Regions from separate parts of the Aminipila sp. genome, predicted to be linked through region 4. Evidence: riboswitches for the same ligand, from Rfam matches in the RefSeq annotation. Region 4 holds a riboswitch; each other region holds the start of a gene.
The links. A riboswitch is a leader RNA that binds a small molecule or an ion and turns the genes downstream of it on or off. The one in region 4 is predicted to bind cobalamin.
Positions count from the first base shown of each region.

Region 1: linked by a shared signal. The riboswitch ahead of RTW14_RS09340 (immunoglobulin-like domain-containing protein) and the one ahead of RTW14_RS10925 (MotA/TolQ/ExbB proton channel family protein) in region 4 are both predicted to bind cobalamin.
Region 2: linked by a shared signal. The riboswitch ahead of RTW14_RS11520 (energy-coupling factor ABC transporter permease) and the one ahead of RTW14_RS10925 (MotA/TolQ/ExbB proton channel family protein) in region 4 are both predicted to bind cobalamin.
Region 3: linked by a shared signal. The riboswitch ahead of RTW14_RS07305 (hypothetical protein) and the one ahead of RTW14_RS10925 (MotA/TolQ/ExbB proton channel family protein) in region 4 are both predicted to bind cobalamin.

Region 1 is NZ_DAMBYD010000006.1:33,291-41,684, reverse strand. Features, by position in the region: gene RTW14_RS09355 (4-hydroxyphenylacetate 3-hydroxylase family protein) at 1-277, opposite strand, end outside; gene RTW14_RS09350 (cation-translocating P-type ATPase) at 646-3,243, shown strand; gene RTW14_RS09345 (FAD-binding oxidoreductase) at 3,382-4,851, shown strand; cobalamin riboswitch at 4,979-5,179, shown strand; gene RTW14_RS09340 (immunoglobulin-like domain-containing protein) at 5,422-8,394, shown strand, end outside.
Region 2 is NZ_DAMBYD010000007.1:196,644-205,037, reverse strand. Features, by position in the region: gene hemB (porphobilinogen synthase) at 1-140, shown strand, start outside; gene hemL (glutamate-1-semialdehyde 2,1-aminomutase) at 186-1,478, shown strand; cobalamin riboswitch at 1,573-1,757, shown strand; gene RTW14_RS11520 (energy-coupling factor ABC transporter permease) at 1,901-2,665, shown strand; gene RTW14_RS11515 (energy-coupling factor ABC transporter substrate-binding protein) at 2,677-2,982, shown strand; gene RTW14_RS11510 (DMT family transporter) at 3,002-3,916, shown strand; gene cbiQ (cobalt ECF transporter T component CbiQ) at 3,903-4,685, shown strand; gene RTW14_RS11500 (energy-coupling factor ABC transporter ATP-binding protein) at 4,694-5,545, shown strand; gene RTW14_RS11495 (sirohydrochlorin cobaltochelatase) at 5,556-6,353, shown strand; gene cobI (precorrin-2 C(20)-methyltransferase) at 6,416-7,108, shown strand; gene hemA (glutamyl-tRNA reductase) at 7,161-8,394, shown strand, end outside.
Region 3 is NZ_DAMBYD010000004.1:267,746-276,139, forward strand. Features, by position in the region: gene RTW14_RS07290 (SPFH domain-containing protein) at 1-23, shown strand, start outside; gene RTW14_RS07295 (methyl-accepting chemotaxis protein) at 232-2,196, shown strand; gene RTW14_RS07300 (class I SAM-dependent methyltransferase) at 2,280-2,945, opposite strand; cobalamin riboswitch at 3,155-3,368, shown strand; gene RTW14_RS07305 (hypothetical protein) at 3,610-5,322, shown strand; gene RTW14_RS07310 (InlB B-repeat-containing protein) at 5,433-8,394, shown strand, end outside.
Region 4 is NZ_DAMBYD010000007.1:63,503-71,896, forward strand. Features, by position in the region: gene RTW14_RS10905 (DUF2284 domain-containing protein) at 1-387, opposite strand, end outside; gene RTW14_RS10910 (TIM barrel protein) at 380-1,363, opposite strand; gene RTW14_RS10915 (hypothetical protein) at 1,473-1,751, opposite strand; cobalamin riboswitch at 2,045-2,244, opposite strand; gene RTW14_RS10920 (DUF2149 domain-containing protein) at 2,302-2,616, opposite strand; gene RTW14_RS10925 (MotA/TolQ/ExbB proton channel family protein) at 2,603-3,235, opposite strand; cobalamin riboswitch at 3,355-3,525, opposite strand; gene RTW14_RS10930 (homing endonuclease associated repeat-containing protein) at 3,632-4,687, opposite strand; gene RTW14_RS10935 (arginase family protein) at 4,703-5,470, opposite strand; gene RTW14_RS10940 (NYN domain-containing protein) at 5,513-6,526, opposite strand; gene addA (helicase-exonuclease AddAB subunit AddA) at 6,581-8,394, opposite strand, start outside.

The DNA.
Region 1 (8,394 bases), on a different contig from region 4:
GCATTCTTTGTCTTTTAACTTTTGTAACTAAGTCTTCTTTGCTTTGAAATATATGATTAAAACGATTAATTTTTTCTCCAGTAAGGTGAGATTTGGTTGTCATTAAATCTTCATAAAGAGGATCTAGCGCTAAATCATAAGTTAGTGCAACCGCATTTAATGAAGGTTTAATAATAGGGTGATCCACAGGATTTTTTACCTTTTCTCCAAACATGTATACGTTCAAATCTAATTTTCGCAGGCTATCGATATATTCTTTTCCGGTTTTCATTGTCATAACAATATTTTTTCCTTTCTAATATACTCACACTTATTCTTAATATTGAATTCATTTATAGTTATTATTTGTTAATATCATTTTGTTATACTAAAAGGCAGGAATTTTAAAAGTTTTATTATTTGTTTTGACAAAGGGATTTTATATAGTGAAGCCAGACAAGAGAATTAAAAGTTGACTAAGTGATTGGTAAATGTTATAATTAAAAAAAATCGCGAGGGAGTAACTTGCCAATATGGTTCGGTCGTCGTCATTACGGATAATTCCCGGTGGCCGAGATACATGCGTATTTAGTGAGACTCGATTGGACGTTAGTTCAGTCGATTTTTTTATGCCTATAATTCGAAAAAAGTATAAGGAGATGTATCATGAAGAAATACGAGTTGATGTCAGTTGAAGAAGTCCTAAATGATCTTAAAACAGGGAAAGACGGATTGAATCGGCAACAAATAGCCCAAAATAAGGAGCAGTTTGGGGAAAATAAGTTGCCAGAGGAGAAGTCTGTTCCACCAATCATTGTGTTTTTTAGCCAATTTAAAGATTTTCTAGTAATTATCCTTATAGCTGCGGCACTTATATCTGCTGCCATGGGAAAATTTGAGAGTACTATGGTTATCATAGCCGTGTTAATTCTTAATGCAGTGTTGGGGACTGTTCAACACATTAAGGCAGAGCAGTCACTAAAAAGCTTGAAAACGCTTTCATCGCCAAAGGCTAAAGTTATACGTAATGGTGAGAAAATTGAAATTCCATCCGCAGAAGTTGTAGTTGGGGATTTACTGGTTCTGGATGCAGGAGATTATGTATCTGCCGACTGCAGAGTTATTGAAAGTTTCAGCCTGCAAACTAATGAAAGTGCCCTAACAGGTGAATCACTGAGTGTAGAAAAATATACTCAGCCTTTAGATAGTGAGAAGACAGCGCTGGGAGACCAGATTAACCGAGTATTTTCCAGTAGTTACGTTACTTATGGACGTGGCCTGGCGGTGGTGACTTCGGTAGGAAAAGATACTGAAATTGGTAAAATCGCAGGGCTTATTGCTTCTGCAAAGGAAAAAGCTACACCATTGCAACAGAGTTTAGATGCCTTTGGTAAAAAACTGGCTATTTTGATATTAGCCATCACAGTACTGGTTTTTGCACTAAGCCTATATAGACAAAGTCCTGTAATGGATGCATTGATGTTTGCGATTTCTTTGGCTGTTGCAGCTATACCTGAAGCACTGAGTTCTATTGTGACAATTGTTCTTGCGTTAGGAACCAGAAAACTTGCTTCGGAAAATGCGATTATACGCAAACTGCATTCTGTTGAAAGTTTGGGTAGTATTTCTGTTATTTGTTCAGATAAAACAGGAACATTGACACAAAACAAGATGACAGTACAACAAATTTATTTAGATCACACACTGGTGAATGCAAGCGAGGCAAATATTGAAGATCCGTTGACAGATAAACTGATTTTGGCTGGGCTACTGTGTAGTGATGCAGTTACATCGGAAGATAAGAGTATTGGAGATCCCACAGAAATCGCACTTCTTGATTTTGCTGAAAAATATGACAGGGATGAATTGATTGTAAGAAGTCAATTCCCAAGGATTTCTGAGCTGCCTTTTGACAGTGACCGCAAGTTAATGACCACACATCACGAATTGGATGACATACCAGTTGCCTTTACTAAAGGGGCTTTGGATGTTATTTTGCGAAGAGCAACACATATTGAAACGGCGGAAGGAGTTCGTCCGATTCAGGAGGAAGATATTCAAGCATATGAAAAAGTTAATTTTGAATTATCCAATTCAGGATTGAGAGTTCTTGCATTTGCTTGGAAAGAAATGAATGGTGAAAATCTTGAAATGCAAGACGAGTATAACTTAATTTTGCTTGGTATTATTTCAATGATGGATCCACCCCGTGAAGACTCGGCACAGGCTGTTGCAGATTGTATTCAGGCGGGCATCAAACCAGTCATGATTACAGGTGACCATAAAATTACGGCAGCAGCAATTGCTCGTCAAATTGGTATTCTTTCAAAAGATGATCAGGTCATTGAAGGGGCAGATATAGAGGATTTAAGTGATGAAGAGTTAGAAGCACTGGTACCTCATGTTGCAGTATATGCCCGTGTTTCTCCAGAACATAAAATAAGAATTGTTTCTGCATGGCAGGCATTAGGTAATGTTGTTGCCATGACCGGGGATGGGGTAAATGATGCGCCAGCTTTGAAAAAAGCCGATGTAGGTGTGGCTATGGGAATTACCGGAACGGAAGTGTCCAAGGATGCGGCAAGTATGGTATTAACTGATGACCGGTTTGCAACGATTGTAAAGGCAATCAACAATGGCAGAAGTATTTACGGTAATATAAAAAATGCTGTGAAATTTCTTCTATCTGGTAATACAGCGGGTATTATTGCTGTTCTGTATGCTTCTTTATCGGGGTTACCGGCACCATTTGCACCGGTACATCTATTATTTATAAATTTATTAACGGATAGTCTTCCGGCTATAGCAATTGGTGTTGAACCTGCACACGGTGAATTGATGAAAGACAAGCCGCGTGATGTATCAAAACCTATAATGGACCGAAGATTTGCAATTGAAGTTTTACTACAAGGTATTGTGATAGCCATAGTGACCATGACAGCCTATCATATTGGCACCGAAGCAGCTGGACATGAAACTGGGATGACCATGGCTTTTGCAACTCTAAGTTTAGCCCGCTTAGTGCATGGTTTCAACTGCCGCACTGATGCACCGCTAAGCCTTAAAACATTCTTTATGAATAAGTTTAGTTTCATGGCTTTCTTTGCTGGTACACTCCTGTTATCAGCTGTACTGGTACTAGAGCCGTTGCATAAATTATTCGAAGTGGCAGATTTGACAGGGAATCAAATGGCAATTATTGGAATACTAGCATTTGTTCCTCTGGTAGTAGTACAAGCTGTAAAAAGAATTATTAAAAGATAGAGCTGGGTCAAAATAATTGTGTCCGTATGCAGAATTTAGGTGGCGCTGAAATTTAACAGCGGACAATGTGGCTTCATATAATAGAATAAGCTGAATGACTGTGCTTATTTTATTATTTAAAAATTTGGAGGCATATTTATGAATGACTTTTTATATGGTTTGACAGGATGCATTGTTACGCCATTTGAGCCTATATATAGTGAAGCCAGACAAGGCTTTAACAGAGCAATACAGCAATATCCCTTAATTATAGTATATTGTAAGAATAAACGGGATGTATCAAATGCAGTGATTTGGTCGAGGAAACATTGTGTACGGATTCGCATACGTAGTGGAGGTCATAATTACGAAGGATATTCAAATGGAGATTGTACTTTAGTTATTGATATAAGCGAAATGAACCATATGAGGATTGATGAATGTAAAAAAAAGTTATATGTTGAGAGTGGGGTAACCAACAAGCAGGTATATGGATATGTATCCTCAAAGAAATATCCTTTTCCAGGTGGCACCTGCCCATCCGTTGGAGTAAGCGGATATTCTCTGGGTGGAGGCTGGGGACTTTCCTGCCGCTATCTTGGGCTGGGTTGTGATAGCTTGGAGAAAATAGAAATGGTAAATTATGAAGGGGCAATTATTGAAGCAGACCGCATAAATAATTCCGATCTTTTTTGGGCTTGCCGTGGGGCAGGTGGCGGAAACTTTGGTGTCATTGTATCGATGACCTTCAAACTTCCTCCACGAGTTAATAAAGTTACCCTTATCGAAATAGATTATCAAAATGTCACTTCAGAAGAGCAAGAAGAATTTCTTCATATTTGGCAGAAATGGCTTAGAACTGCCGATAATAGAATTACGTTGATTTCCAGAATCTATAACTCTGTCAGTGATGGCTTGGCTATGCTGGTAAGAGGGATATTCTATGGTGAACCGAAAGATGCAAAGCGAATGATGGCTGATTTCCTTGCACTTGAAGGGGCAGAATACAATATTGAGTATGTTACTTTTCTGGAAGCGGTTACCATTATTGGTAGTGTATATCCTTCCTCAGAAAAATTTCAATCCGTAAGCCGTTTTGTTCTAAGATACTTTAATTGTAATGAAATATCAGAAATTGTAGGATTAATCAAAGCGCGCCCTCAAGGGTCTGTATTTGCTGGTATTTCAATGTATGCACTTGGGGGTAGAGTTGCAGAGGTCGGAAGAGATGATACAGCTTTTTTCTATCGCAAGGCACATTTTATCATTTGGCTGGAGTCTATATGGGAAGAACGTAAATATGCAAGTAAAAACAGGAAGTGGATCAGTAATCAATTTCCATATCTTGAAGCAGTCACTACAGGCTCATACGTGAACTTTCCTTATGGAAAGCTTCCAAATTATTTAGAAGAATACTATGGGAATCATGTAAATGAATTAACACAAATAAAAAGAAAATATGATCCGTTAAATGTTTTTACATTTCCACAAGGTATTAAAGCAAGTTGCCATAACCGTTCAAAATCACCTATATCAAACTTATTAATGAAGGATGATGAAGGTATGATAAACCAACCAGATGGTATGAGCCATAGAGGATTCCGATATGTATCAAAGAAGGAAAGATAATATCAAATGGATTTGTAAAAATGGGGTACTGAAACTACTTGTATATTTGCAGTCATAAGCAGTCGCTACGCTGTTGACACTAACCCTATTTAATGGTAACCTATAAGTAGATATAAATTGGAAAATAATTTAATAAATCATTTTATGTTCTGTTTTAATTTGTTTAACTTATAAATTAGGATGGCTAAGAGGGAAGCAGGTGAGAGACCTGCGCGGTCCCGCCGCTGTAAACGAGGAATTTTTCTAAAATACCACTGAGAGAATCTTGGGAAGGTTAGAAAAGTGATGATACGTGAGCCAGAAGACCTGCATAAAATGAATAAAGTAGTATTCCGCGGGAAATCGGCTATACTGATTTAATATGTACATATTTAGATGTGATACATGGTTTTTTTATTTGCAGCAAAAACGGACTGTAGTATTTTTTTACTACAGTTTTTTTGTGCTCAAAATATAGTTGTGTGGCTGGTGCTTTACTTTTTCGGGAGAATACGGGTTTTATCTAATCTAAAAAATATAACGCATTATGCGATGATATAGATAAGAATAATAGAAGGAGAAGAGGAAGCAATGTTTTTTGAAATGAATAAAGTAAAAAAAGCGCTAGTGATTATATTAACCATTGCCATAATTTTTACAGGTTTTTGTATACCAGAAGCCGGTAACATAAATGTGTATGCAGATGAAGTCACAACGGGCAGCTCTGGTAACACTAGTGAACCTTCAGCAGGTGACGGGAGTAATGAAAACCCTTATGTCATAAAGACTGCCGATGAGCTGGCATGGTTTGCAGAGGAGGCCAATAAAAATCTGAAACTATGTGCCGTTCTGGGTGCTGATATTAATATGGGTGGGGAAAGCCGCCCTTGGACACCAATTGGTACAGGCGTTGATAGTCAAAAGCCCTATACTGGAGCCTTTGATGGGAAGGGTCACACTGTTAGCGGCATCTATATCAATTATGAAGGAAAATACCTTGGCTTTTTTGGAAACCTGGGTTCTGGAGGTATTGTAAAAAATCTCACAGTAAAAGGGAAAATTACCACCAATGCTGACAGAGCTACATACAGCGGAGGAGTTGTTGGATGTGCCAATGGTGGCAGTCAGATTGTGAATTGTGCCAATTATGCTGCTGTGAGTGCAAAGGACGGAACAACTGTAGGCGGGCTTGTAGGCGGCACAGAGGGTAATGCCAATAACAAGGTTAAGATATTAGGCTCTCTCAATGTAGGATCTGTGTCAGGAAAAATGATGGCAGGTGGTATCATTGGAAACGCTAAATTTGCTGATGTCAGTTACTGTTATAATAGTGGAAATATTAGTGCTTCAGGTTCTCATGTGGGAGGACTTTTAGGTTACATAGCTAAAATCTATCCTTCCAGCTTGCATAATAGTTACAATGTTGGAAGTGTTAAAGGAAGCAGTAATGTGGGTGCACTGGCTGGATATCCAGATGGTATCTCTACTAAAGTTAGTGATTGCTACTGGTTGGAGGGTTCAGCAGAAAAAGGCTTTGGAGGTACAGCTTCAATTTCAGGTACTAATGAAGTTAAGACTGCTGCAGACATGAAAACGGCAGACTTTGTTATGTTGATTAATGGGGCAAATTCTCCACAGGAATCTAAGTTCATAGCGGTTGAAGGAGAATATCCTGTTCATCAGTGGCAGCAGCCAGCCATGAGTGACGAGGATGCAGTGGCAGCAGCAGTGGACGCTTTGACTATGGATACTTCAAATCCAGTAAAGATTAATCTCACCCTTCCATCCACTGGAATCAATGGTACAGCCATTTCATGGAAGTCAGGAAATGAAGCAATTATTTCCCATGATGGTGTTATTAATCCTCCTGATGCAGATACAAAAGTTACTCTGACGGCTACCGTATCTAAGAATGGAATAGAGAAAATAAAAGATTTTGTTTTTACAGTAGCAGCCGGAAGTGACAGCCAGGATAAAGAAACTGTAGATAAAGCTATTCAGATTTTATCTAATAACATGATTCCAAAGAATGGTACAGATACAAATTTTATTACTTTTATAAATAGTACTTTGGAAAAGAAGAACATTACAGGGGTTAATGTAAAACTAATAAATCCGGGTACACCTGCAAGAGCGGATGTGGGAAGTATAGGGGCAAATGGAGAACTTACATATTTTTATCAGGACCCGTCAACACTGGGTTACAGTACAGCCTTCGTTTTTATTAATGACATTAAGCTGACTCTCTCTAAAGGGAATGTCAGTAAAGAGATTACAGTAAAAGCACGACTGGATTGGGATGAAGGTCAAGTGAAAGATTGGCTGAATAAAGCGGTGCTGTATACAATTGATTGGGAAAGTATAAAGCAGAATAATTCAGATCAACAAGCTGTTACGGATTCATTAAGCTTACCCGTGCGTAAACGTGATACAAAAAACAATTTGCTTGCAAATCTCACGTGGAGCAGCAGTGATACCGGTGTAGTACAAATTGCCAAAGGAGAGCTTGGTAGTGACAATCCGATTGTGGCAACAGTCAAGCATCAGGCAGAGGATAGGGAAGTTGTTCTTACGGTTTCTGCTGAGAGTACAAAAGCACTAGGCATCACTGGCACAAAAACCATTATACTGAAAGTGAAGGGGGATGGTAAATCTCTATCTGAACAGGGAAAAATGCAGGCAATGCTGGATAAACATTATACTGAAGGGTGCCTGACTCTGGTTTCTACAGGCAAAAAAATCATAGGTCCGGTCAGTAGTGATGTGATGATACTAAAGCATTCTAGAGACTGGTTTGATGCCGAATCGGGACTGGAGTTTGATTCAAAGATTACAGATCCTAACTCTGAGAGCAGTACACGGCGAAATTATGATTTTACTGCTACCATTTCCGATTCAAAATATGCTGATTCAGGATATCCTAGAATCAATGTATACCGCCCGCTGCCAGGCCAAAGCCCAGCAACGGTCAACGTAACAGTAAGTATGACTAAAGTCAGTGACAAAAGTATCAGCGCCAGTAAAAAACTTACTTTCCAGATTGCCCCATGGGAGCAGAAGGAACTGGACAAAGCCATTGCGGATGCAACAGAACTGATGGGTAAGGCAAAAGACGATTATGCCACAGCCCTATTGAATGGTACGAAGAATACGGCAGATAATATAACCGAAAATCTTGCTCCATTCCGTAATGTTACATTAAAGGATGGCAAGCCAGTATTCAGTAACAATATTAGTACTTCTGCAATTGGTCTGATTGCCGATGAATACCCGGGGTACGATCCAATGATGGTGTACAGCGGAGGATATCGTACCTTTAAATCCAGTCAGGAAAATACGATTTCCAATGAAATGCTTCAGCTGATTGGGAAGGTACCAGAAGACAAGCAGATAACCATAACTGCATGGCTTACACACTCAGAGCTTGGGAAATATTGGGCAAAATATGGAGCTGCAAAAAATGCCGCTTCAGAAGATCAAGAAGCCTACAAAGCTTTCAAGGATTTTTATAAAAATGAGGTAAGTGCTACTTATACGGTAAAAGGTACAGGCGGGGAACCAGAT
Region 2 (8,394 bases), 130 kb from region 4:
CAGGTATGGCTGGAATGGTAGATGAAGCTGCTACCATTGCAGAAACTACTACCAGCATTTTCAGGGCAGGGGCTGACATGCTTATTACTTATTTTGCGAAGGAAATTGCAGAGATGATTCGAAGCGGAAGAATTGGATAAGCCATCCATTAGTGCACTTTAAAATTTATGGAGGAAATATTTATTATGAATAGCAAGACAGATACATCAGAAGCTTTATTTGAAGAGGCAAAAAAATATATACCCGGAGGAGTAAACAGTCCTGCAAGAGCATTTCAGGCAGTGGGTACAACTCCAAGATTTATAGAAAAAGCGGATGCACAATTCATTTATGATGTGGATGGAAATAAATATACAGATTATATTGGCTCATGGGGGCCAATGATTCTTGGAAATAACAACCCTAGGGTTCTAAAGACAGTACAGGAAACGATTATAAATGGCTTAAGCTTTGGTGCGGCTACTGAAAGAGAAATAACCATGGCAAAGCTTGCCTGTGAAATGGTTCCGTGTTTTGAGATGGTAAGAATGGTAAACTCAGGAACGGAGGCTACCATGTCTGCTCTTCGTACAGCAAGAGGATATACAGGAAGAAGTAAGATTATAAAGTTTGAAGGATGCTATCATGGGCACAGTGACGGCCTTTTAGTTAAAGCGGGTTCAGCACTGATTGCAGAGGGTGGCTCACCAGACAGCGCAGGTGTTACAGCTAATTGTGCTAAAGACACGCTGACTGCAAAGTATAATGATTTGGATAGTGTAGAAAAACTTTTTGAAGAATATAAGGGAGATGTTGCAGCTGTTATCATTGAGCCAGTTGCAGCTAATATGGGTGTTGTGCTTCCGAAAGATGGCTTTTTAAAACAGCTTCGTGATATTTGTGATGCAAACAAAACGGTACTTATTTTTGACGAAGTTATAACCGGTTTTAGATTAGCACCTGGTGGTGCACAGCAACTTTTTGGAGTAACTCCGGATATGGCTACTTTCGGAAAAATAATTGGCGGAGGAATGCCTGTAGGCGCTTATGGCGGTAAGCGCGAAATCATGGAGTGTGTAGCACCAGTAGGAAAAGTTTATCAGGCAGGTACTCTGAGTGGAAATCCAGTAGCCATGGCTGCAGGTATAGCACAGCTTACCTATTTGAATGAAAATCCTGGCGTTTATGAACATATAAATGCTTTGGGAGAAATGTTATACGGAGGCCTTGCAGAGATTATTGAAACGGCAAAGGCGAATTGTACGATAAATTATATAGGTTCTATTGGAACTTTGTTCTTTACAAGCGGGCCTGTTACAGATTATGAATCTGCAAAAAAATCCGATTTAAAACAGTATGCAAAATATTTTCAACACATGATGAATAGTGGGAATTACTTTGCTCCTGCTCAGTTTGAGGCAATGTTTATATCAAATGCCCACACAGAATCAGACATTAAAAAGACACTGGAGGATGCGGCAAAATTCTTTGGGATATAAAAAAGTGCAATTTGTTGTGAAATTGATGCAATAAGTTGATAGAATGCATTTAGGGGGTTGTATGACCCCCTATTTTAGTGTTACAATATATTTCGACAATTGAAATACTATAGGTGCCCGGAAATTCCTGCCGGGAGAATAGGGAAGTTGGGTTAAATGCCCACGCGGTCACGCCGCTGTAATGGATGAGTTATACTTTATTAGCCACTGTGAAAATGGGAAGGGAAAGTATAACGTTGAAACCAAAGCCAGAAGACCTGCCTAAAGTATCGGATTCTGTTTGGTCATGCGATCATAACAGAAGTTACACTTTTTTTACGGACGATGAATAAGTGTAATAAGTGGGGCTTATTGTCGGCTCCCGTATTACGCTATTCTGTATGTTCAGAATGGCGATTTTTTATTTAGGAGGAATAATTATAATGAAAAAAACAAGAACAGAACGAGCATTGTTTGTTTTGAGCATGGTAGTTGCTATAGTATTAGCGGTACCTACTCTTTCCAGTGCAATGCACATCATGGAGGGATATCTTCCATTAAATTATTGTATTATATGGGGTGTAATATGTGTACCATTTGTGGTGGCAGGTTTTATATCCATAAAGAAAACCATTGCACACGATAGAAAATTGCTGCTGATATTAGTTATGGTAGCAGCATATGCGTTTGTATTATCAGCTTTAAAGATTCCATCCGTAACAGGGAGCAGTTCACATCCTACAGGAACAGGACTAGGCGCCATTTTATTTGGACCATCGGCTATGTGTATAATCGGACTAATCGTATTACTTTTCCAGGCTATTTTACTTGCTCATGGCGGGCTTACTACACTTGGAGCAAATACTTTTTCAATGGCTATAGCAGGACCATTTGTTTCCTTTGCAGTTTATACGATTTGCAATAAAATGAAAGCACCTAAATCGTTTGGCGTATTTTTAGCAGCTTGTCTTGGAGATTTATTTACATATTGTGTGACTGCCGTACAGTTGGCGTTAGCTCATCCATCACAGGTGGGAGGATTCACAGCTTCCTTAGTTGAGTTTCTAGGCATATTTGCAATTACTCAGATTCCTCTTTCAGTTATAGAGGGACTTATAGCCGTAGTTGTAATGAAGGGGCTTGAAAGCTTTGCACAGCCTGAGTTGGAGTCGTTGGGATACTATGGGACTCTTAAGGCAGTATGTTAGGAGGTAACAAAATGCATTTAACAAAAAACACTAAGATTATAATTTTATGCTTAATCGCATGTGCACTTATAGCAATTATACCACTTGCAACCATACATGATTCTGAATTTGGTGGGGCTGATGGGGCTGCTGAAGACGCTATTTCAACAATAGATCCTGGATATGTAGCTTGGGCATCACCAATATTGGAACCACCTGGAGGTGAAACTGAATCCTTGCTTTTCTGTCTGCAGGCAGCAACTGGTTCAGGGATATTTTTCTTTGGATTAGGATACTTAGTGGCAAGAAAAAAATATCAGAAATCAGATAAAAAATAAATTGGCTAGAAAAATAGATATGTTTAAATATGGAGATAATAGTAAATCTATATTTTTTGCAATCCTTGCAGCATCTACGTACGCAATTAGTTCTCCTATTTCTAAATTGCTTCTGGATCATGTGCAGCCAACTATGATGGCTTCACTTTTATATCTGGGAGCCGGAATAGGATTGAGTATAGTATGGCTTATTCAAAGAGTGATTAGCAAAGAAAACATAGAAAAAAATTTAAACAAAAATGATTTGCCATATATAATAGCTATGGTAGTTTTAGATATATCTGCCCCCATATTTTTAATGGTGGGATTGTCTCGAACTACAGCAGCAAATGTATCGCTTTTAAATAATTTTGAAATTGTCGCAACGTCCATAATTGCGATGTTTATTTTCAAAGAAATAATTTCCAAGAGATTGTGGCTGTCTATTTCCCTTATGACAGTGGCTAGCATGCTTTTAGTAGCAGAAGAAAAGGACAGCTTTTCATTCTCTTGGGGATCAATGTATGTTATATTTGCCTGCGTCTGTTGGGGATTTGAAAATAATTGTACAAGAAAATTATCTTTTAAAAATCCATTACAGGTTGTTATTATAAAAGGCATAGGGTCAGGTACTGGAGCCCTTATAATCGCATTAATACTTAAAGAAACAAATGTAGATCTAATTTATGTATTGGAAACGTTACTATTGGGTTTTGTAGCATATGGATTGAGCATTTATTTCTATGTATATGCACAGAGGGAGCTTGGTGCTGCTAAGACAAGTATGTATTATGCGGTTGCTCCTTTTATAGGTGTTATCCTTTCACTTATAATATTTAGAGAAATACCCACAAAACTATTTATTATTGCATTAACAATAATGATAGCAGGTACATATTTTGCTTCTACCGACGCAAAAGAGGTTGAAGCTGGAGGTAAGAATGATTTTGATTGATAAGCTGGCCTATTCGTCAGCCATAAGGAATAAAAGCCCTTTTCTAAAGAGTGCTTTTGCAGTTGGGACATTGCTAATATGCGTTGCTGCCCGCTCTTTTGTCATATCATTTGTTATTTTAGTTATGATGGGATGTGTGACTATTTTTTTTAGCCGCACATCTCCTTCTCATTATATAAAGCTTATGGTAGCACCTTTTGCCTTTCTGGCATTAGGGACTGTGGCAATAGCGGTAAACCTAACAGATGTTCCAATGGATCTAATGAATATAGCTATAGGAAGCAAATATATTGCAGTAAGCTGGTTTTCTCTGCTATATGCGGTGAGATTGATAACCGTATCACTTGCATCGGTATCCTGCTTGTATTTCCTTATATTAACGACTCCGATGATGGATTTACTATATGTATTAAAAAAACTTCATTGCCCAAGTTTAATTATAGAAATAATGATGTTAACCTATAGATATATATTTGTGTTGTTTGATATGGCCTCATCCATTATGACTGCACAAAATTGCAGACTGGGCAATATTAGTGCTAAAAGTGCTATAAATGGTATGGGAAATATGCTGTCTGTGATTTTGATTCGTGCTATGCAGAAAGCAAATACTCTTTTTGATGCGATGGAGTCCAGGTGTTATGATGGTGAGATAAAGGTTTTGTATGAAAACCAGGCCGCAACCATAAAGGAAAAGACGCAGGTTATCATTTCCTTAGTAACACTAGTAAGTTTAGCTATATGGTGCAAAGTTAACGGTGGAATATAGAGGAATATATGGAAGAATTGAAGAAGGACATAGTGATTAGAACTGAAAATCTGCAATATATATATGCAGATGGTACAAAAGCATTAAATGGAATCGATTTAGAGGTGAAAAAAGGTGAAAAACTTGCAGTAATGGGACCAAATGGTTCAGGAAAATCAACCTTTTTTTTACATTTAAATGGAGTACTGAAGCCTAAAAGTGGTAAAGTATATATAAATGGAAAATCAATTGATTATTCAAGAAAGGGTCTTTTACAAGTTAGAAAGCAAGTCGGCATAGTATTCCAAGACCCTGACAATCAATTATTTTCTGCCAATGTTGTTCAGGAAATATCTTTTGGTGTGCTTAACTTAGGATTTTCACAAGAAGAAGCACGGTCAAAGGTTGATAAAATTATAGATGAATTGAATATTACAGAATTTAAAGATAAGCCCACTCATTTTTTAAGTGGAGGGCAGAAAAAGAGAGTTGCTATAGCAGATATTCTTGTGATGGAGCCTGATGTAGTGATTTTGGACGAACCTGCTTCAGCACTTGATCCGAAGCATGCAAGAATGATCGATAGCATAATTGATGACTTGAGCAGCAGGGGAATAACTGTCATATTGTCTACTCACGATGTAGAGAGAGCTTTAATCTGGGCTGAAAGAGTTGTATTATTTAATGAAGGAAGAATTATAAGCCAAGGGACTCCAGAGGAAATATTCAGAAAAGATGATTTGCTGGAAATTACAAATCTAGAAAAACCAACGGTTCTGCGTATATTTGAAAATCTGCAAAAATCAGGCGTACTGGAAAACAATCTGCCTATTCCAAGGACGGCAGAAGAACTGGAAACACTAATTGCAAAGAAAGGTTAGATTATATTGTATGAAGAAAGCACTATTAATAGTAAGTTTTGGCACTAGCCATAAGGAAACTAGAGATAAGACTATTGGTGAAATAGAAAGATTTATAAGTAAAGCCTATCCAGACAGAGAGCTGAGAAGAGCGTTTACTAGTGGTATGATTATGAAAGTACTTAAAAAGCGTGATAATATTCATATTGACAATGTTAGTGAAGCTATGGGAAGATTAGTGAAAGATGGCTTTAAGGATATACTTGTGCAGCCTACTCATATTATTAATGGTGAGGAATATGACAAGATGATCGAGCAAATCGGACCATTTGTGACAAGTTTTGACACTATTTCCATAGGAAAGGCACTCTTAAGCACTTCCGAAGATTATGAAGAAGTGTGTAAAGCTATCATGTCAGAAGTGCCCCAATTGGATGTGACCAAGAATGAAGCAGTTAAAAATGAAACAGCTTTGATTCTAATGGGTCATGGGACAGGTCATTTTGCAGATGCAGCTTATGCTGCTCTTGACTATAGATTTAAAGAACTAGGGTATGACAATGTATTTGTAGGAACTGTTGAAGGATATCCAGATGTGGACCTTGTTATTGGAAAGGTAAAAAAATATGCTCCTAAAAAAGTAGTCCTCATGCCATTCATGATAGTAGCAGGAGATCATGCCGTAAATGATATGGCTGGTGATGATGAAGATTCATGGAAGGTGATGTTTGAAAATGCTGGGTTTGAAGTTTCCTGCATATTAAGAGGAATTGGAGAGTTTTTAGGAATTCAGCAGATTTACTTGAATCACACAGTAGATTGCAAATAGACGATTAATGTTGAAAAATATAGAAAAATATAGAATTACACAATAAAATGCGGAGGAAATAAATGGCTAAATTATATGGATTAGGAGTAGGACCTGGAGACCCAGAGCTTATGACATTAAAGGCAGTAAGAATAATAGAAGAATGTGACATAATAGCTATTCCAAAGTCAGGTCAAAATGTTAATGTTGCATATACAATAGCTAAGGGTGCCGTTCACAATATAGATGAAAAGAATATAGTTGAGCTGGATATGCCCATGACCCGTGACCAAGAGAAGCTTAAAGCCTGTCATGATGCAGCGGCAGAACTGGTAAAAACATGGATTGATGAAGGTAAAAATGTTGCTTTTTTAACCTTAGGTGATCCTACTATTTATTCAACTTATGCCTATGTTCATAACCGTGTTCGTGATGCTGGATATGAAGCAGAGATTGTACCTGGGATACCTTCGTTTTGTGCTGTTTCAGCAAGGTTAAATGACAGTCTGACCGAGGCAGAGGAAGCGTTACATATTATACCAGCTTCTTATGAGGGTGCAGAGGAAGCGTTGCATCTGAAAGGAACCAAAGTGCTGATGAAGAGCGGTAAATCTATAGGAAAGCTTAAGCAATATATTAATACTATGGATAATCCTCCAACGGTTAAAATGGTGGAACGATGTGGCATGGAGGGTGAAAGAATCTTCCAGAATATAGATGAAATTGATGAAAACGCAAGTTATTTTTCAGTGATTATTGTTAAAGAACATAATTAACGGTAACATTAGTTATGTTAATGCAGATATAAGTTTCGAAAGGCGAATCATAATGCGTATTAGAATGGTAGGCATTGATCACAGTAAAGCTTCTCTTGAATACAGAGAGGCCTTTTCCTTTACAAAAGCTGGAGTAAGAGAAGCAGTTAAGGAAATTAAGGAACGATTTAAGGTGAAGGGATGCATCCTGCTTTCAACTTGTAATCGGACAGAGCTTTGGGTTAGTCAATGTGATAACAAAAAATTAAATATGGTAAGTCCTTATGACATACTTTGTCAGATAAAAAAAATAGATACCAGCCTATATGAAGAGTACTTTGTAGAACGCGATGACAGTCAGGCTATTGATCATCTTCTTAAAGTGGTTTGTGGGTTTGATTCTAAAATCTTTGGAGAAGATCAAATAATCTCACAAGTGAGAGAAGCGCTGCAAATATCCAGGGAAAGCGGATGTGTAGATATTGCATTGGAAAAGGTCTTTCAAACGGCACTGTCAGCAGGGAAAAGGGTAAAGACTGAAGTCCGTATGTGCACGGTAAACCGTTCATCAGCTACTGATACAATAGATATACTAAAAGCAGCAGTAGGTGACTTAAAAGGGGTTCAGTGCCTTGTAATAGGAAATGGGCAGATGGGAAAGCTTGTAGTAAATATGTTGGTTTCCTGTGGAGCTTGCGTTTCGATGACATTACGAAGAAAAAGGCATGGTAATGATGAACAGGAATCCATTGTGCCTGAGGGATGCAAAATGGTTCCTTACGATGATAGAATTTCTCAAATCAGAGGAAATCAGGTGATTATAAGTGCAACTTTAAGCCCACACTATACCCTTCTTTTGGATGAGGTGAAAGGAATCTTAGAACAGCCTTGTATAAGGGGAAAACAAGATACAGAGGCAAATAAAAAGTACTATTTGTTTGATTTAGCTGTTCCAAGAGACATAGACCCAGAGATTGGTAAACTGCCTTATGTTGAATTGTTTGATATAGATTCTATGAATAGCGGTGGAACAAAAGAAGAAAATGCAGACCAGATTAAGCTTGCAATGGAAATCTTGATGGAGTATCAGGAGGAACTGGATAAGTGGTTCGAATTTAGGCATTACATACCTAAAATTCAGGAAATCGTAGAGATGGTTTCAGAAGATACAGTACAGCGGTTTGCAAGTAAAACGTCTGAACTGGAAGAAGGCTATTCCAACAATTCAATAGAAGCAGCGGAAGAGGCTGTTAGAAAAGCAGCATCAAAGCTGATTTATGGACTTCGGGAACAATTACCACATGAAC
Region 3 (8,394 bases), on a different contig from region 4:
CACAGCCTAGAATTAATGGGTAATTAGGAAATATAAGAACTACGGTATAGCTATATGGCTATACCGTTTTTTTTATAGGAGGAGCGCAGCTAGATTTTTGTATAAGTAAAACCTATTTATCAAATATTAAAATAATATAGAATATAATGTCGAAAAATGTTGTAGGAATCCCCACATTATGGTATTGTAGACTAATATTAATTAGTTTTTAGCATGGTGGAGGTAGCCGACATGAATACTATCAAATCGAAAATACTTACAGCAATTATACTATTAGTTTCAGTTTCTCTGGTTATAGTAGGAGGAACTTCTATTTTATTGAATTATAATAGTACAGTTAGTTTACTGGAACAGGTTATGCTAGAATCCTCTAAACTGGCATCAGATCGTGTTTCAAAAGAATTGGTTTCGTATCAGAATATAGCTATTGAGGCAGGAAGTGTTGCCAGGCTTGCAAATTCAGAAACCCCAATTACGGACAAGGAAAATTTAATAGATCAAAAGGCTAAAACTTATGGATTTCAAAGAGGAAATATTTTAGATGCAACTGGAAAAAGTATCTTTGATGGCAAAGATTATAGTGATAGAGAATACTTTCAAATGGGTATGGATGGTAAAGCATTTATTTCCACACCGCTTATAAGTAAAACAACTGGAGAGCTTACTATAGTTATAGCGGCACCCCTTTGGGAATCTGGAATCCCAGGGACCAAAGTAGTAGGGGTTGTTTATTTTATTCCAAAAGAAACATTCTTGAATGATATAATGGCATCAATTAATATTAGTAAACATTCAGAGGCATATATGATAGATGCAGAAGGTGATACAATAGCTGACGTTGATTTAGATACCATTAAAAATAATGAAAACATAGAAAAAATGGCAAAGACGGATTCCAGCCTTAAAGAACAGGCGGATTTACATGCGAAGATGAAATCAGGAAAAGGTGGTTTTGATACATATAAAATTAATGGAGATAAAAGAATTCTTGCTTATGAGCCAGTAGAAAGCAGGGAAGGATGGACCATAGGCATTTCAGCTCCACTAAAAGACTTTATGTCAGCAACGATGCGATCCCTAATAGCTACTGGCATTTTATTGGTGGTGTCTATGGTAATAGCCGCAATTATTGCTATTAAGGTAGCAAATAAGATTTCAAATCCAATTAAAATTTGCGTAGATCGATTAAAACAATTGGCTGAGGGAGACCTTAAAACAGAGGTACCTGAGATAACAACTAAGGATGAAACAGGTATACTGGCAGAAGCAACGGGAAAAATCGTTAAGGATTTAAATGATATAATTGTAGATTTAGCCAGACAGCTTACAGGAATTGCAAATGGTGATTTGACTATGAAAGCAATGATAACATACCCTGGGGATTTTGCAGAACTACAGCAGTCATTAGAAAAGGTGTCAGATGATTTAAATGAGACTTTAGAACAGATTAATCAGGCGGCAGAACAAGTTTCTGTAGGTGCAGATCAAATGTCATCTGGAGCACAGGCTCTTTCACAGGGAACTATGGAGCAAGCAAGCAGCATTGAGGAGTTGTCAGCAACTATAATGGAGATTTCTGATAAGGTAACTACTAATGCAGACATTTCAAAAGTTGCAAATCAGCTTTCAAATGAAACAAGCGAGGAAGTTCAAAATGGTAATCAGCACATGCTGAAGATGACCCAGGCTATGACTGAAATATCAGAAACCTCTGGGGAAATCGGTAAAATTATAAATACCATAGAAGATATTGCTTTCCAAACAAATATATTGGCACTAAATGCAGCCGTAGAAGCTGCTCGTGCCGGACAAGCTGGAAAAGGATTTGCTGTTGTTGCAGATGAAGTACGTAATTTAGCACAAAAGTCGGCAGAGGCAGCTAAGAATACAACAACTTTAATTGAAAGTGCTGTTTCCGCAGTTAAATATGGTACGGGAATTGCGGATGCTACAGCTAAATCACTAGAAGTAATTGTGGAAAAGTCTAGTGGCGTAACAGAGCAATTACAGAAAATAACTGCGGCATCTGTTGAACAGGCTGATGCAATAAGCCAGGTAACCCAGGGTGTTGATCAAATCTCATTTGTAGTTCAAACTAATTCTGCAACAGCGGAGGAAAGTGCGGCAACCAGTGAAGAATTAAATGCACAGGCACAGATGTTGAAGAGTCTGGTAGATAAATTTAATTTAAGATAGGATTGCACTTGTATTTATAAATCGAATACAGTGTTAATCAATATTAAAAGGAGGAAATCGTTTCCTCCTTTTATTGTATACCTTTATTTGATACATCTAAAATACACGATAGATTTCATAATATAAATCTCCATTTTTGTGTATAATTTATCAAGTATTTTGGGTACTTCATCTTTAGTATAAAATGGTGGTGTAAACCATCCTTTGGGCATTAGGACTTTAGTTACTATAAAATCTGTTGTTTTACGTTCTCCGCTAATGTAAAAACAACCACAAAATATACCGTCTTTTTTAAGAACTCTTGCAGTTTCTTTAAATGCAGTTTCCTTGTTAGGAAATGCATGAAATCCATTCATGGAAAGAACCAAATCAAAACTACCTGTTTCAAAAGGCAGATTGGACACATCCCCTTGTACACATTTAATATTGTTGATTTTCAAGTCTTTGAAACGTTTTTCTGCCTGCGAGAGCATATCGGTAGAATAGTCTAATGCAGTAATATCAGCGTTTTTAATCGTTTTATATTTACTTGAAGTAAATACTGCTGTTCCTACTGGTACATCAAGCATTTTACCATTGAAGTCATTTGGAATAAAAGAAAGCAGTGTTGGTACGTAATCCTCATCTTTCATACCCCAAGCCAATTTATTATAGGCTTTTGACCAGAAACTATTTGCAGTCAAAACATCGTCATAAATATGTTTAGATTCTTTATATGCATCTTTAATTTTATTCTCTATATCCTTCATAGAAATCACCCCCATCCATACATCTATATTGTACATTAAATTGTAGTAAAATTTTAGACTAATTGTATATTTTTTTATTTTAAGAAAAATGTTGAAATATGAGAATTAAAGTGATATGATAGTTGAAAATAACATAAATATTTCCAATTTGTATATATTTATGAAGTTTCGACATTATAATACAAAATTCGACAAAAGCAATAAAGTAAAAATTAAATAAAAATCTATGTCTGCCGGCGGAAGCCGACAGCTAAGAGGGAAGCCGGTGAAAGTCCGGCACGGACCCGCCGCTGTAAACGAGGAGTTCTTGACCATTCATTTGCAAGATGAAAAACGACCACTGGAAGCAAATAAAACTTTTGGGAAGGAGGACAAGAATGTAGATACGTAAGTCAGAAGACCTGCATGGATGAGATTCAAAACCGGTTACGAGGTAAATGACCAGGGGATAGTATTTTTAAAAACATTTTTTAGAATACATTAAAGAAAAACAGTGAAAACGGACTGTGGCATATTTCGCCACGGTCTTTTTTTGTGTTTAATTAGAAAGCAAATTTTGTTTATATAAAGCAAAGGGGGTGATTGTCATAAAAAAAAGAAGTACGGCAATTTTGCTGTATGGATATTTATCTTATCATCTTAAATTAAAGGAGGACCAAAAGAAATGATGAAATTAAAGTTAAGAAAACCATTAGCGGTGCTTATGATTATAGCTATGGTCATGAGCATGGGGCTGACTGCCTATGCTGCAGACTGGCCAACCTATCAGGGAAATGATATTCACAACGGGATTATCAATGCAGCACCAACCAACGGAAGTCCAAATGTCACACGTATTGATCTGCCGAAAAATGGATCCGGTTGGGATGGTGTGGATTCAGCAGCTGTTATGGAAACCAGAAATGGAAATACCTTTGCTTATATACTTTATGACGGATATAAAGTTGCAAATGATAAGGGGGGCGGCAGACTAGCTAAAATTGACTGTACGGCATCTACTCCACAGGTAGTATGGGAAAAGCAGATTACCCAAAGTTCAGGATTCCAACTATCTTCTCCTTACCTGGATACTGAAAACCGATGCATCTATGTGGGGGCATCCGGATTTAATCAGAAAGCAAATAACGATGAGCTGACATTGACTGGAGGAGCAATCACAGATTGGTCTGTATCTTCTGCAGGAACAAATTTGGAAAATGGTAAGGTTGTTGTTTCAGGTAACCAAACTGTTACTTTGACTCAGACAAATACTAATTTAACTAGTGGTGAGACTCATCGTTCTGCCACTGGAGTAAAAATCAACGGAAGCAATGTAAATATGATTATTACTGCTAAGCTTAACGGTACTATAGTAGGAAGTAAGACATTAAACGCTTCTAGCCTAATCGATGGACATTACTATCTGAATGATAATTTCCAATCTACGGCAGAATCCGCTGTAAATACTGGGATAAATAATACGCTGGAATTTACCTATGAAATTTCAGGAAATGACAGCAATACAGTGGAGATTGAATATTGCCAGTTGTATGAACAGAACAGTTCTATTACAAAAGTAACAAATATTGACGGAGAACCTACTACAGAATGGTCTTTAGCCGTGCCAAACAATGCACAGATCAATACTCCTATAGTAAAGAATGGGGCTTATCTGTATTTTGGAACATGGTCAGGAAATGCAGGAACATATTATCAGTATGACATGGATAATGAAGAGTTAAAAGAATTTAATCCAGGTAACGGTGGTTTTTATTGGGCTGGTGCTGTTGTAGATGGATCGTATGTTTACTTTGGTGGAGATAAAGGCTATCTATATGCTCGTCCAGTAGGTAATAATTTTGATAATAATTCAGAAGGAAGCGTTATTAATTTATCCACTATAGGTGGAGTAGAATCAGGGAATGTGCGCAGCACCATTTCTTTGGTAGACGGACATCTTTACTTTACCAGCCAGGGTGGTTATTTATGGAGCTTTACTCCTGGAGCAGGAACACCAACCTTAGACTGGAAAGCTCAGCTAGCAGGAACTTCTACTTCTACCCCAACGGTAGTAGGAGATAATATCTATGTAGGATACTACAGTGGATTTAGTGCTGGAGGTGTTCAGAAGGTAGCCAAAACAGGAAACCATGAAGTTTCTACCGTAGCAACACCAGGACCAGTACAAAGTTCTGTATTGGTATATACAAACGGTGGAGTAGATTACCTGTATTTTAATACAAATTCTGGGACTGGAGCAGGCTATTGTTTCAATGGAAGCAATGGAACAAAAGTATGGCAGACACCGGGAGATACCTATGCATTGCAGGGTATGGCTTCCAGCGGAGGTGTGCTGACTTTTGGAAATGATTATGATCATTTCTATGTTGTACAATAAGGATTGATAGATAGGATAATCTGAGCAACTGTACAAAATCAGAGAAGGATGTGCCCCCCCGCCTAAGGTGACGGACACATCCTTATTTTAAGTAGAGGATGGTAAAAACAATGAAGCATAGAAAGAGAAACTTTCTTTTGAGTTTAGTGCTGTGTATGGCTTTGCTTTTGGGACAAGTGATGCCGGCAGTATGGAGCTATGCAGAAAGCGATATCACAGTGCAGGCAGGTGAGACGGAAAAAATTCAATTAAATGAAGAAAAAGAGACGAATCCTTCTATAGAGATTAATGAAAGTAAAAGTGAAAAAGAAGGTATAAATGAAGGTACAAACTCCGAAACAGACACTAAGGATGGGAGTATTACCAAAAATAATGAGAGCAAAGTTGACAGTGAGAAAAAAGAAGAATCTACTGCTGAGGAGGGTTTAAAAGAAAATACAGACACAACAAGTAGCAGTATTGATACAACAGTAACAACAGGGAGTGCTGTTGGGGAAGATAAAAATACAACAGACAGCAGTATAAATACTGAGACTGAACCAACCGAATCAAAGGATACCTTGAATGAACTGCTTGAGGATAAAGTTGTTGAGCCAATTATGGAAGTTCTTGAGGAGGTATTAGGCGGACCGGTCAATATAAAGAATTATGATGCAAACTCAAAATCAAAAGAATATTTTATTGAAGATACAGAGGGATTAAAAAAATTGGGGGAATTGGTCAACAGTGGAACTAGCTTTGAAGGAAAAAGCATAAGCGTGACCAAAGAAATTAATTTGCAAAATGAAGAATGGATACCTATAGGCACGGCGGCAAACCCTTTTGGCGGAGTGTTTGATGGGGGCGACAAGAAAATAACTAACTTAAAAATCGAAACTTCAAGCTTGGAATATATCGGGCTTTTTGGATATATCAAAAAGGCAACTATTCAAAATGTAAAGACTGAAAAAGGTAGTATAGAGGGAAATACATCAGAAAAAAACTTATATGCAGGAGGCCTTGCAGGCTGTGCAGAAGAGAGCAAATTTTCAAATTGCAGTAATGCAGTAAGTATCATGACTTTAAATTCAATTACAGATGCTCAAAAAAATGAAACTCATACTGGAGGTCTTGTAGGTTATGTAGAAAAGAGTAATTTTACGGATTGCAGTAATGACGGTAACATTACCTCTGCCTCAGAGGCAAAGAAAAATTTAATTCATAAGGGAGGAACAGGGGGGATTGCTGGTTCTGCTGAAGAAGGAAGCTTTTTAAATTGCAAAAATGCCGGAAAGATTGATGGAGGATGGTCAAATGAAAACTTTCAAAATTACCCTTCAGGAGGAATTTTAGGTCAAGCTAAGGATGTTACTCTTACAGGTTGTCAAAATAATGGAAAGGTAAAAATTAAAGGCTGGTGGGTTGGCGGTATTTTAGGCAGAGGGCAAACTTTGCAAGGGAAAAATGTTTCCATTACCAACTGTCAGAACAATGGAGAAATAGAAATAAACGGTCAATATGTTGGTGGAGTGATTGGTATAGCAGAAGCTTCTGAAGATAAAATTATTTTCATTACAGATTGTCAGAATAATGGGGAAATAGAAGTAACAAACGGTCAATATATAGGTGGAGTAATTGGTCAAGGGCAAGCTGTACAAATTAAATCTTGCCGAAACCTTAAGGAGATAAATGGAAAAACAAAAATAGGTGGCTTTGGTGGTGAGTTACAAAATAGCAGTATAAAGGATTGCAGTAACGAAGGAAATATTTCTGCTTCAAATTTTAGGGCGGGAGGAATTGTTGCCTATGCTCAACAAACAGAAATATTGCAGTGCAAAAACATAGGAATGATAGAGGCAGTTAAATATGCAGGAGGAGTAGTAGGAGAGTTAAGCAATTGTCCAAACATCAGTAATAATTATAATATAGGAAGCATTAGTGCAAGTAAACAGTATGCAGGAGGAATTGCAGGAAAATCCGCTAGTAGTATTGTTACATCATGCTATAATTGGGGGAAAATAGATTCAATGAATTCAAAAGGTGGGATTGTTACAGATAATAACACCACTGTTATACATTGCTATTTTTTAGATACTTGTATTGCAAATCCCGTGGATACAAAATATGCTATAGGCAAAGATGAGATTTCTTTTTCTAACGGAGAGGTGGCTTATCTTTTAAATACACAGGCAGACGGAAGTCATTCCGATATCTGGGGTCAAGCCAAGGAATATCCTGTTTTTGCGGATAATGAACATCCTGTGGTATGCAAAGCTGTCTTAAAGATTAATAAAGCAGAAGAGCAGACTACTGGTGGATCTATCATGCTGGAAAACAGTACAGAATCGGAGCAATATCTGGTAAAGAAAGACCTTACTGTCAAAGTAAAACCAGATGAAGGCTACATTTTAAAACTACTTAGCCTAAATGACGGTAATGGAAATAAAATAAATAAATCCAGGGAAGATCAAGGTGACGGAAGTATAATATTCACTTTTAAAAATCCCGGTAAGGATATAAGTGCAGAAGCTACTTTTGAGAAAAAAGGTGAGAATGCTCCAGATGAACTGAATGTTGTCTGGAGTTTAAATGGAGGGACTGTTACTAAGGGAACAATGCCTGAACGTATAAAATATGGTGCTGTTTTAAAAGAACCTTCAGTTGAAAAAAAAGGATATACGCTTATGGGATGGTATGTTGGTGAAAATCCCCAGCCAGAGAAAGAACAGTCTTATGATTTTGATAGTGTAGTGACTGGAAATCTTACCTTAACCGCCATATGGTGTGAAGATGCTTTATATGTAACTTTTGATCCTAACTATGATGGAGCTGAATCTGAAGAACCTACACGTTTTGCCTTTGGCGGGAAATTCCAGTTGAAAGAAATAAGCAGACCAACTCCTGAAGGAATGGAATATAAGATGCTGGGCTGGTATACCGAAAAACAAGACAAAGAAACAGGCAAAGTCAAGGGAACAAAATGGGAGAAAGATCAGGAAATTACTCAGCGTGGAAGAATAACTCTTTATGCTGCATGGGAGCTGGTGGATTCATTTAATAACGGCACAGAAGAAAACCCTTTTATTATTAATG
Region 4 (8,394 bases):
TTTCTGACTCTCCATCATACCACTGCCACACAAAGAACAACTTCCCGCAGACAAGCTCACACTACCTTCATATTGTTTTTCTAATATATAAAGTTGTTCCGTCAACTTCCGTTTTTCTTTATCAAGAATATCGAACATGATTTTTTCTTCTTTTTCATATTCGTTCTGCCTTTCTTCTTGATTAAAAGAGATTTTTTCCCCTATGATGTAAATGCTGCTAAACTTTTTCCAATACTCTAAAACATTAAAATCATAGGGCGGGCAACACCATTTTTTACCATAGTTGCTGCATTCCTTGCAGCTCTCAAGAAATTCTTCTATGTCTACATACTCATCTAAATATTTTTTTATATCTACTTCAGCGCTGAGCAGTTCTATGTTATACACTAAAATTTCCTCCTTGTTTCAAAGTATCAGTTTGAATTTGCAAAACTCTTTCTTTTTCTTTCCTGTCAGAAGCTGCTAATTCATGTACTAAATAGTCCGGATTTATTCGATCTATTACACTTTTTATACCGATGTTGGTTATGGGTTGATGGGTGTCAATATTCAATATGTGCTTATACCCAACACTAAACTTTTTAAAATAATCTTCTGGTAAATCAGGTACTATGCTGATGTTTTCTTTAACATACTCCCCACTTAAGGATTGATGCAAATGGATTCCTTTAATATATCTGCAAAGTATATCATGCTCATCCAGCATTTTATGTATATACTCAATTGCCTGTTTTTCATCTTTGAGCTCCAGATTTGTACACATTAAATGTCCTACGTCAAGCATTATCCCTTTATTTTTATAGTGTACTTTTTGAAGAAGCCGTTTAGTTATTTCGGGCCGTGTAAAATCTAATCCTGCCCAATGTAAGTTTTCCATTAGAAATTTAAATTTATATTTTTTATTATCTAAAAGTATATTTATTAATTCTGCGGATTTATCAATTACTTCTTCATCGGTGTGAAGCCATTTATAGGTATATCCTTCTTCTATAGAAACATCTGAAACATGAAATACTACATATTCAGCACCTGCCTGACTTGCTCTATCCAAATCATCACTAAGCATTTTTATCAGTGCATTCCGGTCTTTGCCTCCATAAAACAGCTCCCACGTTCCTTTATTTTTAAATTTGTGAAGTAATTTAATCTCATTTTTATCCCAAAAATCCAACCAATCACAAAAAAATGCTAAATGCCATCCTTTTATAAGTGTTTTTTCTATATTAAAGCTACATTTTTCACCGCCCCATATGGCTTCAATTCCATGGCAGCCATATTTATTGCACACTTTTCTTAGTTCTTCACTATTTTCATACTCATCTAGAACATTGTCTACAAGAGGCATGTTTATTAGTTGAATCATATTGTATCGAAATCCTTTCAAATTAAAAAAGTCTCTTAATGAGTACTGGAAACTAATTTCTGTTATACTCAACTAAGAGGCTTCTGTATTTTATTTATTACAGTTTTAGTTAATACAAACAATAGCTTTCATAATTTTCTCCCATATATACCCACACATTTTCTCCCATTTCTATTTTTTCGTTAAATGTCAAATTAGGGATTAAAAGCTTTATGCTTGTTCTTTTTCTTCCTATAACAGTGATTCCTTCCCCAGTTGGAGACTTTTTAAATTCATCGATTTTCTCTGACAAATTAGAAATACCCGTTTCTTTAGAAAAATTATCTACAAATTCCTGAGTATTTGCATAAACTACATTGTCCTGATTTTTGAACCAATTAACATTCATGGTGTTCCTCCTTATATTTAGCTATAATTATATATTTATGATTTTAGAGCATCTGACCTTCCTGCAATTTCTTTCTTAAATTAGGCTAGGTCATAAACGATAAAAATCTATAAAAAAGGATGAGGGTTATAACAGGTTTGCTCACATGCAAAACTGTTATACCCTCAGGAATGAAAAGGCATCTTAATATAAATAAACAAAAAAACTGTAGCAAAGCTGCTACAGTCCGTTTTTCTGTAATATTTATCATTCTTAAAACCCTAAGGTTTATAAGCATCACCGATTACCCGTCGGCTACTCGAACAACTTATGCAGGTCTTCTGGCTTACGTATCATCATTGTTTCCTGCCTTCCCAAGTATAAACTCAGTGGCAAATAGGAACAACTCCTCGCTTACAGCGGCGGGACCGCGCAGGACTCTAACCTGCTTCCCTCTTAGCTACTAAACTAATCGTCGTCTTGTATCAATTAGACTTTAGTCTGTAGAACATAAATGGTTTATTCAATTTACAAACTAATGGTAACACTTTTAGGTAACATTTGTCAACCCCTATTCCTTTTTCACTATGTACATTTTTCCGGTTTTTTCATCTTCATATACAAATCCTTTTGAATCGTAGTCTTCTGACAAGGAGCCATCTTTTATGGCATCTTCCAAATCATTCACCTCAACCAGCTGATCTTCTGTAACAACATCCATGATTTTACTTAAGTCCACATTCCAGAACATAATGATTGCAATCATCAAGCCACAAGAAAATACAAGCATTACATCTACTAGGTTACCCAGACTTTCCATGGGGTTTATGTCTTCTTTGTTTTTATAATGCCTTCTCATACTCAAAGAGTTATTATTTCTTAGCATTTGCATCAACCTCCTCCAACATGCTTTCCATTACTAATTCAAAAGTAATCAGATAATCTTCATACCACTTTTTACGTATATTGGAAATGACACAGCAGATTGCTGCCGAAATAACCCCTGAAATTGTAGTATCAAAAGCTATTGCCAGCGATTTAGACAAAGTCTCAGTATCACCATGTCCCAAAGCGATGATTCCCGGTCCTAAAGGAATTAATGTACCTAAAAGTCCAAACATAGGTCCCAGCTTTGCCACTAAATCGGTAATTCCTACTGCTTTATCGTACTTCTCCTCTTCCGTTGCAAGCAGCCTTTGCGCTAATGCGGTTAGTGATGTTTTCGGCATATCACTGGATTCTAGAAGAACATTTAAGGCTGCCTTCTGCCTGGCTGGCAGCCCGCTTCCTTCAATTGTTTTTTGCAAATCATTTTCTTCATGTATTTTTTTCAGCAATCCAGTTGCATCTAATTTCTTTCGTTTTCTTCTTTCTGTAAAAAATTCTACTGCAAAATCTCCAAACTGCCATACTGTAACAATCATTAATAATAATAATACACACATACATGGCTTTAAAAGAATTTGGCCTATTAAATGCAGTATATTACTTAATCCAAAACCCATTATCATTTCTCCTATATTCTTATACTTTTATTTATTTGATTATTGGGTCAAAAAAAAGATCTTTAATTGGCATGCAAAAAAGACCTTATATTCCACATACACGCTCCTTCATACCCAATAACGTATACTTACATATGGCAGGTTTCCTGACTTGTGACTCTTTCTCCGAACGTCTTCCCAGTTTCCCAGTGACATTATTCTTCGTCCTCACTTACAGTAGAGGTAGCTGTGCAGGATTTTCACCTGCTTCCCTTTTAAAAATTTCTTCACCTATATGTATTTAAATATTAAATTTTACCCAATAATAATATCACTAAATATTGGTAGTTTCAACAATATTCGTCATAAAAAAACAGACTGGTTAAAATAAATAGTCTGTTTTAACAAAATTTCAAGTTATAAATTTACTTTATTTTTTATCCTTCGTCTGATTTTCTGTGTATTGGTTTTATCTAACGATTCCACTCCCACTTGAAAAAGCACATTTCTATAGCTTCCACAAGCCTTCATTAATCCGTCGTAGACATCCTCTGGCAATTCTTCTTTAATGGGAGCACGTCCTAGTTCAGTAACAATTTCTCTCAGCTGAATTAAATATTGTTTTTCATTTTTGCTTAAATTCATCACTTTATATAAGCCATTACTTAAAATCTCCGTATGATGTTTTCCTTTATTTTTTCTATCATCCAAATATGTTTCACTAAATGACTTTGGCTTTTCTATAGGCTCCATACCAATTTGGTGTAAGGTATTTCTCCATGTTTTGCACTTGATTTTAAGTTTTTCTTTAACTTCATTTTCAATTTCCTTTCTGAGTGGAGATCGGCCCAGTTTTTGTGCCTTGGATTTAATCTTCTCCAATAAAAGTTTTTCTTCTTCAGTAAAATCATTTACAATAAAAAGCATATGCTTATTTTTCCACTCTTGGTTTATACCTGCAGCCTCAAGTACCTGGTTCCAAGTATCAAACTTATATTTCAAACCCTCAACGCAATCTCTCATTTCTACCAAATGTGGCGGTCTATGAAGTTCATCAGCTTTTTCCCTTATTTGATTGAGAAACTCCTGACATTGCTGTTCTCTTTCCTCTATAATTTTAAAGCTATGTCCACCACTTCCAGCTTTTGTTGACATAACCGCTGCTTTTAATGCTTTCGGCCAATTCCCAAACCGGTGTTTAATGTACATATGATAAATCCAATATACTTCTTTCTGTGTGGGCACATGGTCTAAATCTTTGGCACGGCTTCTAATATAATCACAAAGGTCTTCATCCGATAAGCTTTCATATACTTCTTTCCCAGTTATTGATTTTATTTTATAAACACTCATTAAATTCTTATGTTCTGTTAATTCAATATGGTACTCAAGTTCCCCACATTCAGCGGCCTTGGACGCTAAAGCTTCTAGTTCCAACCTATATTTATTAATTTCTGCTAATTCTATGGTCATATTATATTATTTCCTTTACTTTATCTTTCTTTCATCTTTTAAAAACCTCAGTAAATTTGCATTTACTTCATCATTATTTTTTACTGCGCTAAGCTTTCCCGTCTCATTTGCACATTCTCCGCAAAGATCTATTCCTATTATTTTTCGCTTAGGAATGATTCCATGAAGAATATTTTTTAGTTCAGTGAGTTTCATATTGCCCTGACTCCAGTTTGTCTCAATAACTCTTCTGCTTAGCACGTCCTTATCAATAGATATGTAAACTGGATACTGTTCACTTAATTTCTGGATTTGAGAAAAATCATTCTTCTTAATCTGCTCACTATCAATGCAGATAAGCTTATCTTTATATTTTTCATCTAAAGCCAATTTTTGTTCTTTACCAATTCCCATCAAAACAATTTTATCAATAAATGAATTATTCTCCAAGCACTGTACCACCCATGAGCCACAACTTAAAATGCTTTTAAAGACTGGTTTCTGCATATCTGTATGATAATCAAAAACAACAAGGCTAAATTTCTCTCTTATTTTATCTATCCAAAATTTGGTCGCATAATGATAATTTCCTGAATCAATAAAATGCAGTCCTTGTGGTGACATATTCTTTATCGTATCTTTTATAGTTTTTTCTGCCATACTATCACAAAAGCAGTTTTTCCCCTGTAGCTTGGAAAAATCCAGCCATATGACATTTTCGTCTTTATAAAACTGCTCATATTTGTAAATGCCTGAAAAATTCATAATTGTTATATATGATTTTTCTGTTCTACTCGTATTCAATTCTAATCCCCTCATTCATTAAAGCATATTCTCACTTCAAAGCTAAATAAATTTAGACATGCAGACAATTTTTTTCTTTGCTCTATTTATTTTGATTTCTAGTTGACTTATACTTTGAATAAATTTTGCAAAAGTAGCGTATCCATAATCCTTTACCTCAAAGGTATCAAAATTACCATGCACCTTTTGCCCCAATGTTGCTAACTCTATCCCATTTTTCTTATTTGTTTTTACACAATTAATAATAAATTCATCTAACTCTTCCTTGCTTATTCTATTATCTTTTATCCTAACTGAGACAAGTTTACCGTCTTTAAGCAGTTCAAAGCAGCCCATTTCCTCAATAAATTTAGACAAAAAGCTGTATCCGTAATTACGAACATCGAAGTCGGAATACTTTTTTACCAACCGATTTCCAATCTCTGCCAGAACTGTATTTTTACCACGATTTTCATTTTCAGTTATGATTGAACTTATATAATTTTTAATAAGTTGTTCCTCTATAACTCCATGATTTTTCTCAATCGAATGAACTTCACCAGCTTTTTCTGCATCAACCAAGCTAACCTCTTCACTATCCGCCTTCGCAGCTAACCCCTCTTCCATAAGCTCATCTTCATTTTGATTTAATAGCACTTCTAATATGGTAAAAACATTGCAAGCAGCTCTAAAAGAACGTGGTGTTTTCTCTTCGCCCATTCCTATCACATTCATGCCTGACTCTCTTAGCCTACTAGCTAACCTAGTAAAATCACTATCACTGGATACGATGCAGAATCCATCAACATTACCCGTATACAAAATGTCCATTGCATCTATAATGAGTGCTGAATCCGTAGAATTTTTCCAAGCTGTGTTACTAAACTGCTGTATTGGTGTTATGGAATTTTCTAGAAGTTCCTTCTTCCACTTATTGGTCTGTTTGCTAGTCCAGTCTCCATAAATACGTCTATAAGTAATAACACCATATTTGGTCATTTCATCCAATATACATTCAACATACTTGGCCGAAATATTATCTGAATCTATCAGTACTGCAAATCTCTTATCTGCCATATTTCACCTCACCTTTCAATCTTCTATCACGAAGAGTTTAAACTAAACGTATTTTTATATTTCAATAAAAATCTGTGCATTTAACATATAGATATATGCTTCCCTAACTTTCACACCTTTAACCACTTCAATAGCTTCACGGTAAAGTTCAATCTGCTCTCTATAGGTTTCTTTTATGTAGGCTATTTCGTGTGGATCTGTAGGGTTGTCAACCCGATTGGTTTTGTAATCCAGTAATATGTATTTGTCTCCTTCTCTGAAATAACAGTCAATGATACCCTGCACGATTATATCTTCACCCTTAATTTTCTTCACCAAATTAAATGGTGTTTCTTTAAATATCTCATCTGCCTGAGCAAGCCTTTTGCCTAACTTTGAGCATTGAAATTTAATGATCATTTTCGCATGCTTTCTCGCCTCAACTGCCTCTTCACCAGTAAGCAGCTGTCTATTTTCAAGATCGGTAATAAAGCCTCGAACCGATTCCAATGCTATCTTTTCCTCTTGGGAGCACAAGCCATAACCTTCTTTAAAATCCCAATGCTCCAATACGCTATGTATAATAGTGCCTCGCTCTGCTGCTGTAAATCCTGATGTTTGACCTTGTGCAAATTGAGGAACAGCCAATGCCGCATCATAGGAGCTTTCATAATAAAGGCGTTCATAATTTTCTGGAGTCATGCCTTCTTCTGAAAGTAAATCACTTATTTTATTCAGCTTACTCACAGAGAATTTCGACTTCAAAAGTCTTGCATATTCATATCCATATGTAAAAGAAAGCTGTTTATCAATCTGAGCATAAATCTGTGCGTATGACGCTCCATTCACATCCATGCCCATTTCATTTGTATCCATATGGTTAAGTAATTTTTTAAGCTGTTCTTTTCCGTCATTAGTCTGGGCATTCTCAAATGATATTTCTTGTGCATCATGGTAATACACGGATATATCACTGGCTGAGATTGCGGGCATAATCATATCAAGATAACAAGATGCTCTAAATACATCCGGTTCCTCCAAGCTTTCCTTTGCCTCTCGGAATTTCTGCAAGTCCTTTACACTTCCCAAAAGAATTAGTTTATCCTGTGCCCTGGTAAATGCCACATAAAGAATTCTTACTTCCTCTTCCAGGTCCTCCTTTTTTCTTTTATTATCAATTGCCATCTGAACAAGAGTCTTTTTATAAAAGTGTCGCTGTCTATCTACGTACCGAAGTCCTAATCCAATGTTTTTATGGAGGTCTACTGGTTTTCTGGCATTGGCATTATTAAAGCGCTTGCCCATGCCTGCAACAATAACCATGGGAAATTCTAATCCTTTACTTTTATGGATAGTCATAATCCTTACAACATCATCATTCTCTCCCACAAGAGTTACCTGCCCCATAGGAACTTTTTTTTCTTTAATAGCATCTACATATGTAATAAACCCAAAGAGCCCTTTCATCTGTGAAGCCTGGAACTGTACAGCTTTATCTATTAATGCTCTCAAATTCGCTTGTCTTTGCATACCACTTGGTAATGCTCCCACAAAGGTATAATATTCTGTATCCCATAGCAACTTCCAGATTAATTCATCCAAAGGCATAAATTCAGCCATTTGTTTCCACTCAGCCAGTTTTGCTAAAGCATCAGCACATTTTTTAAGAAGCTGGTGATTTTTATTTGATTCATTAGTTATATTTGCATATAGGTTAAATGCTTCAAAATATGATGTGTTTTTGCTATTACTCCTTATCTGAGCCAATTCCTCAACTGTAAATCCGAAAATACTAGAATGAAGTACACTAATTAGTGGGATATCCTGTCTCCTGTTATCAATGATTCTCAGGAGGTTCAGAAAGATTTGAATTTCCAACGTGTCAAAAT